Regions from separate parts of the Streptomyces azureus genome, predicted to be linked through region 1. Evidence: riboswitches for the same ligand, from Rfam matches in the RefSeq annotation. Region 1 holds a riboswitch; each other region holds the start of a gene.
What was found. A riboswitch is a leader RNA that binds a small molecule or an ion and turns the genes downstream of it on or off. The one in region 1 is predicted to bind cyclic di-AMP.
Positions count from the first base shown of each region.

Region 2: another riboswitch for cyclic di-AMP. It lies ahead of AOQ53_RS38765 (transglycosylase SLT domain-containing protein); the one in region 1 lies ahead of AOQ53_RS37780 (LysM peptidoglycan-binding domain-containing protein).
Region 3: another riboswitch for cyclic di-AMP. It lies ahead of AOQ53_RS14325 (M23 family metallopeptidase); the one in region 1 lies ahead of AOQ53_RS37780 (LysM peptidoglycan-binding domain-containing protein).

Region 1 covers NZ_DF968512.1:7,531-12,284, forward strand. The annotation lists gene AOQ53_RS37765 (hypothetical protein) at 1-60, opposite strand, end outside; gene AOQ53_RS37770 (cytochrome P450 family protein) at 152-1,417, shown strand; gene AOQ53_RS37775 (LysM peptidoglycan-binding domain-containing protein) at 1,560-2,555, shown strand; cyclic di-AMP (ydaO/yuaA leader) riboswitch at 2,784-2,962, shown strand; gene AOQ53_RS37780 (LysM peptidoglycan-binding domain-containing protein) at 2,967-3,656, shown strand; gene eno (phosphopyruvate hydratase) at 3,922-4,754, shown strand, end outside.
Region 2 covers NZ_DF968533.1:179,248-184,001, reverse strand. The annotation lists gene AOQ53_RS38775 (LolA family protein) at 1-91, opposite strand, end outside; gene AOQ53_RS38770 (polyprenyl synthetase family protein) at 325-1,335, opposite strand; cyclic di-AMP (ydaO/yuaA leader) riboswitch at 1,844-2,017, shown strand; gene AOQ53_RS38765 (transglycosylase SLT domain-containing protein) at 2,021-2,800, shown strand; gene AOQ53_RS38760 (Cof-type HAD-IIB family hydrolase) at 2,764-3,612, opposite strand; gene AOQ53_RS38755 (GNAT family N-acetyltransferase) at 3,805-4,754, shown strand, end outside.
Region 3 covers NZ_DF968254.1:45,943-50,696, forward strand. The annotation lists gene AOQ53_RS14310 (DNA gyrase/topoisomerase IV subunit A) at 1-69, opposite strand, end outside; gene AOQ53_RS14315 (M16 family metallopeptidase) at 529-1,923, shown strand; gene AOQ53_RS14320 (M16 family metallopeptidase) at 1,920-3,308, shown strand; cyclic di-AMP (ydaO/yuaA leader) riboswitch at 3,499-3,662, shown strand; gene AOQ53_RS14325 (M23 family metallopeptidase) at 3,676-4,461, shown strand; gene AOQ53_RS14330 (GntR family transcriptional regulator) at 4,649-4,754, shown strand, end outside.

The DNA.
Region 1 (4,754 bases):
GACACCGGCCAGCTCGGTCCCGACCCGCAGGCTCTCCGCGATCAGTACGCCTTCGAGCACCCGGTCCTCCTCGATCTCGACGCGGTGAGAGTAGCGATGACCTCTGACAGCGGCGGCCGGCGGTGCCCCGGGGGCTGCGTAGGGTCGTGGCATGCGACGTGAAGTGCCCGGGGTGCCCGAACTGTTTTCGTGGGAGTTCGCCACTGACCCCTATCCCGCCTACGCCTGGCTCCGCCAGCACGCCCCCGTGCACCGCACCAAACTGCCCAGCGGCGTGGAGGCCTGGCTGGTCACGCGGTACGCCGATGCCAAGCAGACGCTCGCCGACCACCGGCTCTCCAAGAACCCCGCGCATCACGACGAACCCGCGCACGCCAAGGGCAAGACCGGCATCCCCGGTGAGCGCAAGGCCGAGCTGATGACGCATCTGCTCAACATCGACCCGCCGGACCACACCCGGCTGCGGCGGCTCGTGTCCAAGGCGTTCACGCCCCGCCGGGTCGCCGAGTTCGCGCCGCGGGTGCAGGAGCTCACGGACGGGCTCATCGACGGGTTCGCGCAGAAGGGGTCCGCCGACCTCATTCACGAGTTCGCCTTCCCGCTCCCCATCTACGCCATCTGCGACCTGCTCGGCGTCCCCCGCGAGGACCAGGACGACTTCCGTGACTGGGCGGGGATGATGATCCGTCACCAGGGCGGGCCAAGGGGCGGCGTGGCGCGGTCCGTGAAGAAGATGCGCGGCTATCTCGCCGACCTCATCCACCGCAAGCGGGAGGCGCTGCCCATCGAGCCCGCCCTCGGCGAGGACCTCATCTCCGGGCTCATCCGCGCCTCCGACCACGGTGAGCACCTCACCGAGAACGAGGCCGCGGCCATGGCCTTCATCCTGCTGTTCGCCGGCTTCGAAACGACCGTGAACCTGATCGGCAACGGCACCTACGCCCTGCTCACCCACCCCGAGCAGCGCGCCCGACTCCAGGCGTCCCTCGCCGCCGGGGAGACCGGCCTCCTGGAGACCGGCGTCGAGGAGCTCCTGCGCTACGACGGGCCCGTCGAACTCGCCACCTGGCGGTTCGCCACGCAGCCGCTCACCATCGGCGGGCAGCAGATCGCGGCCGGCGACCCGGTCCTCGTCGTCCTGGCCGCCGCGGACCGGGATCCGGAGCGGTTCGCCGATTCGGACGTGCTCGACCTCGCCCGTCGCGACAACCAGCACCTCGGCTACGGCCACGGCATCCACTACTGCCTCGGCGCGCCGCTCGCCCGCCTGGAGGGCCAGACCGCGCTCGCCACGCTCCTCACCCGCCTCCCGGACCTGCGGCTCGCCGCGGATCCGGCCGAGCTGAGATGGCGCGGCGGCCTCATCATGCGCGGGCTGCGCACCCTGCCCGTGGAGTTCACGCCGACCCCAAGGTGACACGCCGTCAGGAATGTGATCTTCACGTGATCTGCGTGGCATGAACTTGTGACAAGTGATCGTCTGCCGATACGTTCACCCATCAGCGCGGCCCGGGACCCTGCGCCGCGCCGGTCACTGCTGTCTCGCGAAAGGTCTCCGTATGCTCTCCGGGAACGGTCGGCACCGTCGCCCCCGCCAGGCTCCGGCTCTCCTCGTCGCGGCCGGAGTGACCGGCTCCGCCATCGCGATCCCCCTCCTCGGAGCCTCCGGCGCCAGCGCGGCCGACGGCACGACCTGGGACCGGGTCGCGGACTGCGAGACCGGCGGCGCCTGGAGCCAGAACACCGGCAACGGATACTTCGGCGGCCTCCAGTTGTCCCAGGAGGACTGGGAGAACCACGGCGGCCTCGACTACGCCCCGAGCGCCGACCTGGCCAGCCGTTCCCAGCAGATAGCCGTGGCCGAGAGAATCCTCGCCGACCAGGGGGTCGGCGCGTGGCGCACCTGCGGGCTGCTCTCGGGTCTCCAGCAGGACGCGAAGCCGGGCACATCCGACTCGTCCGCCCCAGCGGACTCGCCGGGATTGCTCGACTCGACCGAGTCGTCCCCTTCCTCCTCTCCGTCCGCGTCGCCGTCCCCCGACGCGCCGTCGACCTCGGAGGACGAAACCGCCAAGTCCGACAAGTCGGCCGATTCTTCCGATTCCTCGACGCGGGGCCAGTCGCAGGACCAGGAGCCCGACAGCTCCCCCTCGGCTGATCCGGAGAGCGACAAGCCTGACAAGTCGCCACGGGACGACGACTCTTCGGCTCTCACCGACACCGGCTCCGGCCGCCACCGCGGCCCCAGTGCCGACGAGGACGCCGCGCCCGAGGACGGCCGTACGTCCGGGTCCGCGGGGCGGCACGCCTCGCGCGGCGACGACGCCTCGCGCGGCGACGACGCCTCGCGCGGCGACGACGCCTCGCGCGAGGCGACGGACGGCTCCTACGTCGTCCGTCCAGGCGACAGTCTCTGGTCCATCGCCGACTCCCTTGACCTCGGCGGCGGATGGCGCGCGCTCTACGTCGGGAACGAGGCGGCCGTCGGCGTCGACCCGAACCTCATCCGCCCCGGTCAGAAGCTCACGGTACGGGTCGAAGCGGACGACGAGTAGCCGGTGGGGCAGTACGGAAACGGCGGCGGAAGTCACCCCTAAACCGTGCGAGTTCACGTCGCCGTTCGCGCCGAATGTCCCGTATTGACCCCGTGAGAGATAGATCTCAGAAGCCCTGATCGTCTTTGAAATTCCGCGGATCGCATGTCTACGGTCGTGATCGCTCGTCACCGCGAGCCCCGGCTGCCGCAACGCCGAATCCTGCCAGCGGCCGCACGGGAACAGTCGTCGCGTCAAGCGCCGTAGGCAGGAGCGGGGGACCCAAGGTAAGTGCCGGGCCCGGCGGTTGAGGCAACTCGACGGCAGGTCCGGCTTGGGGTGAAGCCGTGTCCCGGGAGGGACGCGGCCGGGCAACTCAACCGGCCCGAACCCGACAGCTCACCTCGCAGGCGTCGGTGAGGGGATCTCTCCATGCTGTTTTCCGGCAAGGGCACGCACCGCCGTCCGTCCAAGGCCACTCGGGCCATCGCCATCGCCGGTGTCACCGGCGCCGCCGTCGCCGCCCCGCTGATGGCGGCCGGCAACGCCTCCGCCGCCACCGCCTCCGAGTGGGACGCCGTCGCCCAGTGCGAGTCCGGCGGCAACTGGTCCATCAACACCGGCAACGGCTACTACGGCGGTCTGCAGTTCTCCGCCTCCACCTGGTCCGGCTACGGCGGCACCAAGTACGCCTCCACCGCCGACCAGGCCACCAAGGCCCAGCAGATCGAGATCGCCGAGAAGGTCCTCGCGAGCCAGGGCAAGGGCGCCTGGCCGGTCTGCGGCAAGGGCCTGTCGAGCGCCGGCTACAGCGGCGGCTCCTCCTCGGGCGACTCCGCCTCGAACAGCTCGTCGCAGAGCACCGAGACCCGCCAGACCGAGCAGCAGCCGGCCTCCCGTTCCGAGGAGCGCCCGGCCGCGAAGAAGACCGTCACCACCCCGACCGGCAAGAAGGTCAAGAAGGGCGACGGCGAGTACAAGGTCGTCAAGGGCGACACCCTCAGCTCGATCGCGACCGAGCACAAGGTCGAGGGCGGCTGGGCGAAGCTGTACGAGCTGAACAAGGACATCGTCCAGGAAGCCAACCTCATCTACCCGGGCCAGCAGCTGCACCTGAAGTAAGCAGCGGCCCGCCCCCGTCCCCACAGGCTCCCCGCCCCGGTGCGTCATCCCCCGTGCGCACCGGGGCGGGGTTTTTTCTGCCGGTCTTTGCGATCCGGCTTTGTTCCGTTCGGAAACAATTTACTCTCGGTTCTGTCCATGGGGTGGGCGACCCGGTGGCCGATCGCGCGGAGCCGGTTAGGCTCATGTCGCGAGCCACCGCGGCCCGCACCACGCAGGGCCCGAGCGGCCCGCGTACCCGCGTCACATCAAGAAGGAGATGCTCGTGCCGTCCATCGACGTCGTCGTAGCCCGGGAAATCCTGGACTCCCGAGGCAACCCCACGGTCGAGGTCGAGGTCGGCCTCGACGACGGCAGCACCGGTCGTGCCGCCGTCCCGTCCGGCGCCTCCACGGGCGCCTTCGAGGCCATCGAGCTGCGCGACGGCGACTCGAACCGCTACCTCGGCAAGGGTGTGGAGAAGGCCGTCCTCGCGGTCATCGAGCAGATCGGCCCGGAGCTGGTCGGCTACGACGCCACCGAGCAGCGCCTGATCGACCAGGCGATGTTCGACCTGGACGCCACCGACAACAAGGGCTCCCTCGGCGCCAACGCCATCCTCGGCGTCTCGCTCGCCGTCGCCCACGCCGCCTCCGAGGCCAGCGACCTGCCGCTGTTCCGCTACCTGGGCGGCCCGAACGCGCACCTGCTGCCGGTGCCGATGATGAACATCCTGAACGGCGGCTCGCACGCCGACTCCAACGTGGACATCCAGGAGTTCATGATCGCCCCGATCGGCGCGGAGTCCTTCTCCGAGGCCCTGCGCTGGGGCGCCGAGGTCTACCACACGCTGAAGAAGGTCCTGAAGTCGAAGGGCCTGGCCACCGGCCTCGGCGACGAGGGCGGCTTCGCCCCGAACCTCGGCTCCAACCGCGAGGCCCTCGACCTCATCCTCGAGGCGATCAACGAGGCCGGCTACACCCCCGGCGAGCAGATCGCCCTGGCCCTCGACGTCGCCGCGTCCGAGTTCTACAAGGACGGCGTCTACACCTTCGAGGGCAAGGACCGCTCGGCGGCCGAGATGACCGAGTACTACGCGGAGCTCGTCGACGCGTACCC
Region 2 (4,754 bases), on a different contig from region 1:
GGACGACGTACCGCGCGGCTTTGCGCCGCCCGGAGCGCTGCTCGTCGACCTCCCCGCCGGTCGTGCTGTCGTCGGATGCGTACGGTGCCATGTGTGCCCTACCTCCGTGGTCGGCGGCGGCTGTCCGTGTCGTCCACGCACTCGTCCCTGAGCCGCCATTCTCACCCGAACTGGTGAGGAGTGGTGTGTTCTCCGTGGTGTCCATCTGACCAAATCGGCCAGGGAGATACGTCAGACCCCGGGCTCAACTCCACGTACTGCTGCGGTATGACACGAGAGGGCGGCTTCTCCCCCGACCCGTAGGGGTCGTACGGGAAGGACGTGCTAGCCGGCCCGGTGCACCACAGCGTCGGACAGCTCCACCAGCGCCGTCTTCGCGACGCACTCGGGCAGCGGCGCCAGCGCCGAGCGGGCGTCCTGGGCGTAGCGGATCGTGTCCTGCCGGGCCTGTTCCAGCGCCGGGTGGGCGCGCAGCAGGCGCAGGGCCTCGGCGTGCCGGTCGTCGTCGGTGAGATCGGAGTCCAGCAGCTCGCACAGGGCGATGTCGTCCGCGAGTCCGAGCCGGGCGGCGCGCTCGCGCAGCCGCAGCACCGGCAGCGTGGGGATGCCCTCGCGCAGGTCGGTGCCGGGGGTCTTGCCGGACTCGTGGGAGTCGGAGGCGATGTCCAGGACGTCGTCCGCGAGCTGGAAGGCGACGCCGAGCCGCTCGCCGTACTGGGTCAGCACGTCCACGACCGTGTCGTCGGCGCCGGACATCATCGCGCCGAACCGGCACGACACCGCCACCAGGGAACCGGTCTTGCCGCCCAGCACGTCCAGGTAGTGCTCGACGGGGTCGCGGCCGTCCTGAGGGCCGGCCGTCTCCAGGATCTGCCCGGTCACCAGCCGCTCGAACGCCTCGGCCTGCACCCGCACCGCCTCCGGTCCGAGGTCGGCCAGGATGTGCGAGGCGCGGGCGAAGAGGAAGTCGCCGGTGAGGACCGCGACGGAGTTGCCCCAGCGGGCGTTCGCGCTCGCCACCCCGCGGCGCACGGCGGCCTCGTCCATCACGTCGTCGTGGTACAGCGTGGCGAGGTGGGTCAGCTCCACGACGACGGCCGACGGCACGATCCCGGGCGCGTACCGGTCGCCGAACTGGGCGGAGAGCATCACGAGCAGCGGACGGAACCGCTTGCCGCCGGCCCGGACCAGGTGCTGGGCGGCCTCCGTGATGAAGGGCACCTCACTCTTGGTGGCCTCGAGCAAGCCTTCCTCGACAGCCGCCATTCCGGCCTGGACATCGGCTTCCAGAGCCTGGTCCCGCACGCTCAGCCCGAACGGCCCGACGTCGGTCACGAGGGGTCTCCTGTCTGCTGGTGTCTGCCGGTGATTACGCGGTTTGTCGATAGGTCGCTGCCATCACTCGAGTCAGCGTATCCGGTCACGTTTCGATCACCGCCAGCGCCCATGGTTACAGGCCGGGTGGTATCCGATCACGACCGCAATATTTTCGATCAGCTCATAAGAGCAGACATTTATCCACTTTCCATGAAGTAGTGGACTATGCACGATTTGCCGTTTTAGATAAGCAAATTCCCCTTGGTGCCCATTGCCCCACGGACTTGTGATCAGTGAGTTGAATCACGTTATCCCCTGCGACGCCCCACTCCGGCACCGGCCCGTACGTCCTTCCGTCGGACGCCAGTTGAGCCTTGGCTCCCGCAAAGGATCAAGCGGCTCATATACCCCCGCCCAAGGTCGACCGGCACGATGTGTGACTCAGGTGCTTGTTCCCGACATGTGCTCTCGCATACGTTCCGGGCCTGTCCGGCGGACGCCGAATCCTGCCACCGCCCGGACTCCCCACACGAACCCACTCACTCACGCATGGCAGGAGCGGGGGACCCAGGTAAGTCGCCGGTCCGCGCAGCGGAACGGCTCGGGGTGAAGCCGCCCACGGCACACAGCGCCGTGGGCGGCCGGGCACCTCCCGGCCCGAACCCGACAGCTCACCTCGCAGGCGTCGGAGAGGAATATCGCCATGCCCCGAGGCAAGCACCGTCGCCCCAGAAGCAACCAGCTCACCCGTCGTGTCGTGGCCGTCGGCACCGGCGGAGCGGCACTCACCCTGCCGCTGCTCGGCGCGACGCAGGCCAGCGCCGCCCAGCCGAGCCAGAGCGCACCCGCCGCCGCACGGTCCGTGCCGCAGGCGGCCCAGCCCGCCAAGTCCCTCACGTACACCGTGACCAAGGGCGACACGCTCTACCGCATCGCGGACAAGTACGACGTGTCGGGCGGCTGGAAGCAGCTCTACAAGGACAACCGCGCCGTCGTCGGCGACGACCCGAAGCTGATCCACCCGGGTCTGAAGCTGAAGGTGAAGACGGCCAAGACCGACGCCGCGAAGAAGACGGCGACCAAGTCCTCCGCCCCCGCCAAGCCGGCCGCGAAGCCCGCCGGTGGCGTCGCCGAGGCCACCCAGGCCTCCGCGAAGACCTACGCCAACAACCTGGACGGCTGGATCCGCGAGGCGCTGGACATCATGGCGCAGAAGGGGATTCCGGGCTCGTACGACGGCATCTACCGCAACATCATGCGTGAGTCGTCCGGCAACCCTCAGGCGATCAACAACTGGGACTCGAACGCTGCCAAGGGCACCCCGTCCAAGGGTCTGCTCCAGACCATCGACCCGACCTTCCAGGCCTACCACGTGGACGGCACGTCGTGGGACCCGTACGACCCGGTCGCCAACATCACCGCGGCCTGCAACTACGCGGCCGCCCGCTACGGCTCGATCGACAACGTCAACGGCCCGTACTGAGCCGTCCCGCCCAGCAGTCGCTCGAGGACGACGGCGATGCCGTCGTCCTCGTTCGACAGGGTGACCTCGTCGGCCACGGCCTTGAGTTCGGGATGGGCGTTGGCCATGGCGACGCCGTGGGCGGCCCAGTCGAACATCGGGATGTCGTTGGGCATGTCGCCGAAGGCGACGGTGTCCGCCGGCCGCAGCCCCAGGTGCTCGGCGGCCAGCGCCAGGCCCGTCGCCTTGGTGACGCCGCACGGCTGGAGCTCGACCGTGCCGGGCCCCGACATCGTCACCGTCGCGAGTGGACCGACCACTGAGCGGGCCGTCGCCGCCAACTCGTCGTCCGTCAGGTACGGGTGGCGCAGCAGCACCTTGCTGATGGGCTCGCCCCACAGCTCGTCGCGCCGGTCGACCCGTACCGCGGGCAGGGTCGGGTGCGGCATGAGATAGCCCGGCTCGATGAGCGTGAGCCCGTCGACCCCGTCCTGGTCGACCGCGGCGTACACCTGCCCCACCTCGGCCTCGATCTTGCCGAGGGCGGTCTCGGCCAGTTCCCGGTCCAGGGTGACGGACCACAGCAGCCGGTCCGCGCCCGCGTCGTACACCTGCGCGCCCTGCCCGCACACCGCGAGCCCCGTACAGCCGAGGTCGTCCAGGAGCGGCCGCACTCTCGGCGCTGGCCGGCCCGTCACCACGAGGTGCTGGGCACCGGCGTCCGCCACCCGCGCGAGCGCGGCGAGGGACCGGTCGGACAGGGTGTCGTCGCCGCGCAGCAGCGTCCCGTCCAGGTCGGTGGCGATGAGTGAATATGCGATGGGTGCGGCCATGATCAGAGAATACGGACAGCGCGCCCCTTCGTTTCATCGCGCGTCGGACGCCGATTGCCCGGTTGAAGGCCTCTGCACCAGTTGGCAACAACATGGTCCGCTACCTACCGTCGGGGCCGTCTCGGGCGGTACCTTCCAAGTGTCCAGGGGGGACTTGATCGGGGGGTCAGGTTGAGCAGTGGGCGCATACGTGTGGCTCGGCCCGGGGAGCTCGGCGAGGGGGAGAAGGAGCGCTGGCGCGCGCTGCGCGCTGCGTCGGAGGCACCGCGCAACCCCTTCATGGAACCGGAGTTCACCGATGCCGTCGGTCTGGTGAGGCCGCGGGCGCGGGTCGCGGTGGTGTACGAGGGGCTGGAGCCGGTCGGCTACCTGCCCCATGAGCGGGGCCCGTTGGGGCAGGGCCGGGCGATCGGGCTCGGCGTCTCGGACGCGCAGGGCGCGATCCTGCGGCCCGGCCTGGACCTGGACACGGGTGAACTGCTGCGGGCCTGCGCGCTGTCGAGCTTCGCCTTCGACAACCTGGAGGCCGGGCAGCGGCTGTTCGTCCGGTACGCGGCCGAGGAGCACGCCACCTACGTCATCGACGTGGAGAAGGGCTACGAGACGTACGAGTCGGTGCTGCGCGCCCAGTCGCCGAAGTTCCTGAAGACCACCCTGGCCAAGGAGCGCAGGCTGGGCCGGCAGGTCGGCGAGCTGCGGTTCGTCTTCGACGAGCGGGACCCGGCCGCGCTGCGCACGCTCATGGGGTGGAAGTCGGCGCAGTACCGCAGGACGGGCCGCCGGGACCGGTTCGCCCGGGAGTGGATCACCCGGCTCGTGGGGCGGCTGGCCCAGACCCGGGCGCCGGAGTGCCGCGGCACTCTGTCCGTGCTGTACGCCGGGCAGCGGCCGCTGGCCGCGCACTTCGGGCTGCGCTCGGCCTCGGTCCTGGCCTGCTGGTTCCCGGCCTACGACCCGGAGTTCGCGAAGTACTCACCGGGTCTGGTGCTGCACCTGCGCATGGCCGAGGCGGCGGCCGCCGAGGGCATCGGCATGCTCGATCTGGGGCGGGGCGCGGCCGAGTACAAGGACGCGCTGAAGACGGGCGAACTGCCCGTGTACGAAGGCGCGGTGACGCGTCCGGGGGCGGGCGCGGCGCTGCA
Region 3 (4,754 bases), on a different contig from region 1:
GTCGATGTCGAGGATTCTCTCCTCGTACGAGTCGTCGGGCGGCGGGGTCTTCGTGCTGCGGCGGGCCATCGCTGCCGGCTCCTTGCTGAAGCGTGGAACGAGATCTGACGCCGACCATTGTGGACCGCCGCACTGACAACCGGGACCAGGACCCTGTCTACGGCCTCACCGACAGGGGTTCGCACACCGGCCGAGGGTGCCGCTCGCCGGGCCGCGGCGGCCGCCGGGACCCCGTCGGAGGACTGCCGTGGGCCCGGCCCGTCCGCGGTCTTTCGTCCGGCGCCCTCCCGGCTCCGGGCGGCCTGCCGTGTGCCGGGGTCACCGTGCGCGGACACCGCGGTCCCCGGGCCCCGGGCGAGGCACGCTGTCACCACCGCACACCGCCCCCGGCCGCTTCCCTCTCTCGCTCTCCGCGTACGCCCCCCGGGAACTTCACCAGGGCCCCGCACGCTTGCATACAGTGGCAGGACTCGCCAGGAAAACCGCGGTTCGAACGACCGCGCCGCGATCGAAGGGACGTACATGCCCATGGGTCACACGGCCACAGCCCAGGCAGGCTCCGGGGGCCTGACAGCGACCGAGCACCGCCTGGCCAACGGCCTGCGCGTGGTGCTCTCCGAGGACCACCTGACCCCGGTCGCGGCGGTGTGCCTCTGGTACGACGTCGGCTCGCGCCACGAAGTCAAGGGGCGCACAGGCCTGGCTCACCTTTTCGAGCACCTGATGTTCCAGGGTTCCGCCCAGGTGAAGGGCAACGGCCACTTCGAGCTCGTCCAGGGCGCGGGCGGCTCGCTGAACGGCACCACCAGCTTCGAGCGGACCAACTACTTCGAGACCATGCCCGCCCACCAGCTGGAGCTCGCCCTCTGGCTGGAGGCCGACCGCATGGGCTCCCTGCTGGCCGCGCTCGACGACGAGTCGATGGAGAACCAGCGGGACGTCGTCAAGAACGAGCGTCGGCAGCGCTACGACAACGTCCCCTACGGCACTGCCTTCGAGAAGCTGACCGCCCTCGCCTACCCGGAGGGCCACCCCTACCACCACACCCCGATCGGCTCGATGGCCGACCTGGACGCGGCCACCCTGGAGGACGCGCGCGCGTTCTTCCGCACCTACTACGCGCCGAACAACGCCGTGCTCTCCGTGGTCGGCGACATCGACCCGGAGCAGACCCTGGCCTGGATCGAGAAGTACTTCGGCTCCATCCCCGGCCACGACGGCAAGCCCGCGCCCCGGGACGGCACGCTGCCGGAGATCATCGGCGAGCAGCTGCGCGAGGTCGTCGAGGAGGAGGTCCCGGCGCGCGCCCTGATGGCCGCCTACCGGCTGCCGCACGACGGCACGCGCGCGTGCGACGCGGCCGACCTGGCCCTCACCGTCCTCGGCGGCGGCGAGTCCTCCCGCCTGTACAACCGCCTCGTACGGCGGGACCGTACGGCCGTGGCGGCCGGCTTCGGCCTGCTGCGGCTCGCCGGGGCACCCTCCCTGGGGTGGCTGGACGTGAAGACGTCGGGTGACGTGGAGGTCCCGGTCATCGAGTCCGCCATCGACGAGGAGCTCGCCCGGTTCGCCGAGGAGGGTCCCACGGCCGAGGAGATGGAGCGCGCCCAGGCCCAGTTGGAGCGCGAGTGGCTGGACCGGCTCGGCACGGTCGCCGGCCGCGCCGACGAGCTGTGCCGGTACGCCGTCCTGTTCGGCGACCCGCAGCTCGCCCTGACCGCCGTGCGGCGCGTGCTGGAGGTGACGGCCGAGGAGGTCCAGGAGGTCGCAAAGGCCCGTCTGCGGCCCGACAACCGCGCGGTGCTCGTCTACGAGCCGATCGCCCCGGCCGACCCGGAGGCCGAGAGCGCGGACGGCACCGAAGACCCGGAGTCCGCGGCGACCGTGGAAGCCACCGACAAGAACGAGGAGGCGGCGAAGTGACCGAGCTCGCCACGATGGATTTCCACCCCCAGCCGCAGGGGGGCGAGCCGAAGCCCTGGGCGTTCCCGGCTCCTGAGCGCGGCACGCTCGGCAACGGCCTGACGGTCCTGCGCTGCCACCGCCCCGGCCAGCAGGTCGTCGCCGTGGAGGTGCTGCTGGACGCACCCCTGGACGCCGAGCAGGCCGGCCTCGACGGCGTGGCCACGATCATGGCCCGGGCCTTCTCCGAGGGCACCGACAAGCACTCCGCCGAGGAGTTCGCCGCCGAGCTGGAGCGCGCCGGCGCCACCCTCGACGCACACGCCGACCACCCCGGCGTCCGGCTCAGCCTGGAGGTGCCGGCCTCCCGGCTCGCCAAGGGGCTCGGCCTGATCGCCGACGCCCTCCGGGCGCCCGCGTTCGCCGACAGCGAGGTCGAGCGGCTGGTCCGCAACCGCCTCGACGAGATCCCGCACGAGCTGGCCAACCCCGGCCGCCGTGCCGCCAAGGAGCTCTCCAAGGAGCTGTTCCCGGCGGGCTCGCGCATGTCGCGGCCCCGCCAGGGCACCGAGGAGACGGTCGCCGCGATCGACTCCGGGGCCGTACGCGCCTTCTACGAGAGGCACGTCAGGCCCGCCACGGCCACCGCCGTGGTCGTCGGCGACCTCACCGGCATCGACCTCGACGCCCTGCTCGGCGACACGCTGGGCGCCTGGACCGGCTCCGGGGCCGAGCCGCGCCCGGTACCGCCGGTGACCGCCGACGACACGGGCCGGGTCGTCATCGTGGACCGCCCCGGCGCCGTCCAGACACAGCTGCTGATCGGCCGGATCGGCCCGGACCGGCACGACCGCGTGTGGCCCGCGCAGGTGCTCGGCACGTACTGCCTGGGCGGCACCCTCACCTCCCGCCTGGACCGCGTGCTGCGCGAGGAGAAGGGCTACACCTACGGGGTGCGGGCCTTCGGCCAGGTCCTCAGGTCCGCCCCGGACGGGACCGGTGCCGCGATGCTCGCCATCAGCGGCTCCGTGGACACGCCCAACACCGGCCCCGCCCTCCAGGACCTCTGGACGGTGCTGCGCACCCTCGCCGCCGAGGGGCTGACCGACGCCGAGCGGGACGTCGCCGTGCAGAACCTGGTCGGCGTGGCGCCGCTGAAGTACGAGACGGCGGCTGCCGTCGCGAGCACGCTGGCCGACCAGGTCGAGCAGCACCTGCCCGACGACTACCAGGCCACGCTGTACCGGCAGCTCGCCGCGACCGGCACCGTGGAGGCCACCGCGGCGGCCGTCAGCGCCTTCCCGGTGGACCGTCTGGTGACCGTCCTCGTCGGCGACGCGGCGCAGATCAAGGGCCCCGTCGAGGCCCTGGGCATCGGCGAAGTCTCGGTCGTCGCCACCGAGTAGGAGCACTCGCGCAGGGGCCCTGGTTGTCTTCTAAGGCACCAGGGCTCCTTTATGCCCGAATTGGTGCGGAGGTTGCCTGTCTGCCCTGTGGGATGCGCTACAAAAACCGGGATCCGTTTGGGAATTGAAAGTGGCCCCGCTTAGGTTCGTCCGGGCTGTTCGTCAGGCAGTGCGCCGCACCCGCGGCACCGGACAGTCATCGCCGAGTCCCCGTACGGCGCGAGCCAGGGGAGCCGGGGACCCAACTCAGTCCCTGGGGTGAATCGGACGCCCGCGCGAGCCGCGAGGGGGTCCGTAGGAGACCTTCCTGCTCCGAACCCGTCAGCTAACCCGGTAGGCGAGAAGGAAGGAAAGGACCAGCCACTCCATGGCGTTCACCCGCGCCACCGGGAAGCATCGTCGTCCCAGCCGTATGCAGCGCGGCACGGCCCGCGCGGCGGGCGTCGCGGCCCTCGCCACCACCGGCGTCATCGGCACCGTGGCCGCCCCGGCCTTCGCCACCGAGCCCGCCGTCGAGCAGACCGGTCTCACCCCCGTCGTCACCATGGGCGACACCGTGGCCGAGCAGATCGACGCCCAGGCCGCCGCCCAGAGGCAGGCCGCCGAGGCGGCCGCCGCCAAGAAGAAGGCCGAGGAGGCCGCCCGCGAGCGGGCCGCCGAGGCGGCCAAGGAGGCCAAGGCGGCAGCCGAGAAGGCCCGTGAGGCCAAGGAGCGCGCCGCCCGCGAGGCCGAGCGCAAGCGCCTCAATGCCTTCGTGTCCCCGATCTCCGGCTCGTACGTCTCCACCGGCTACCAGACCAGCAGCGGCCTGTGGTCCTCCGGCAGCCACACCGGTGTCGACTTCCACGCCGCCAGCGGCACCGCCGTCCACGCGGTCGGCATGGGAGAGGTCGTCGAGGCGGGCTGGGGCGGGTCCTACGGCAACCAGATCGTGATCAAGATGAACGACGGCACGTACACCCAGTACGGCCACCTGTCGTCCATCAGCGTCTCGGTGGGCCAGAAGGTCACCCCCGGCCAGCAGATCGGCCTGTCCGGCGCGACCGGCAACGTCACCGGTCCGCACCTGCACTTCGAGGCCCGCACGAGCCCCGAGTACGGCTCCGACATCGATCCCGTCGCCTACCTCCGCTCGCACGGCGTGAACCTCTGACGGCGCACCACTCCGCATCCCGAGGCCCCGGCTCCCCGAGCCGGGGCTTTCGGCGTTTGTGACGCGCGGCTGTCCAAAAAATATCCATGGATTCCGGTCCGCCGTCGGAAATTCCGGCTCATTGCAATAGAGTCACGGAACACGCGTCACTCGTCGACGTTTCACGGGGATTAAACGGAGGTCGGTCATGCGTATTCCCGCGCACTCGGTGTGCACGGCCATCCGGGACGACATCGTCGCGGGTGTCTACGAGCGCGGCGGCCGGCTGACCGAGGAACTCCTCGCCCGCCGCT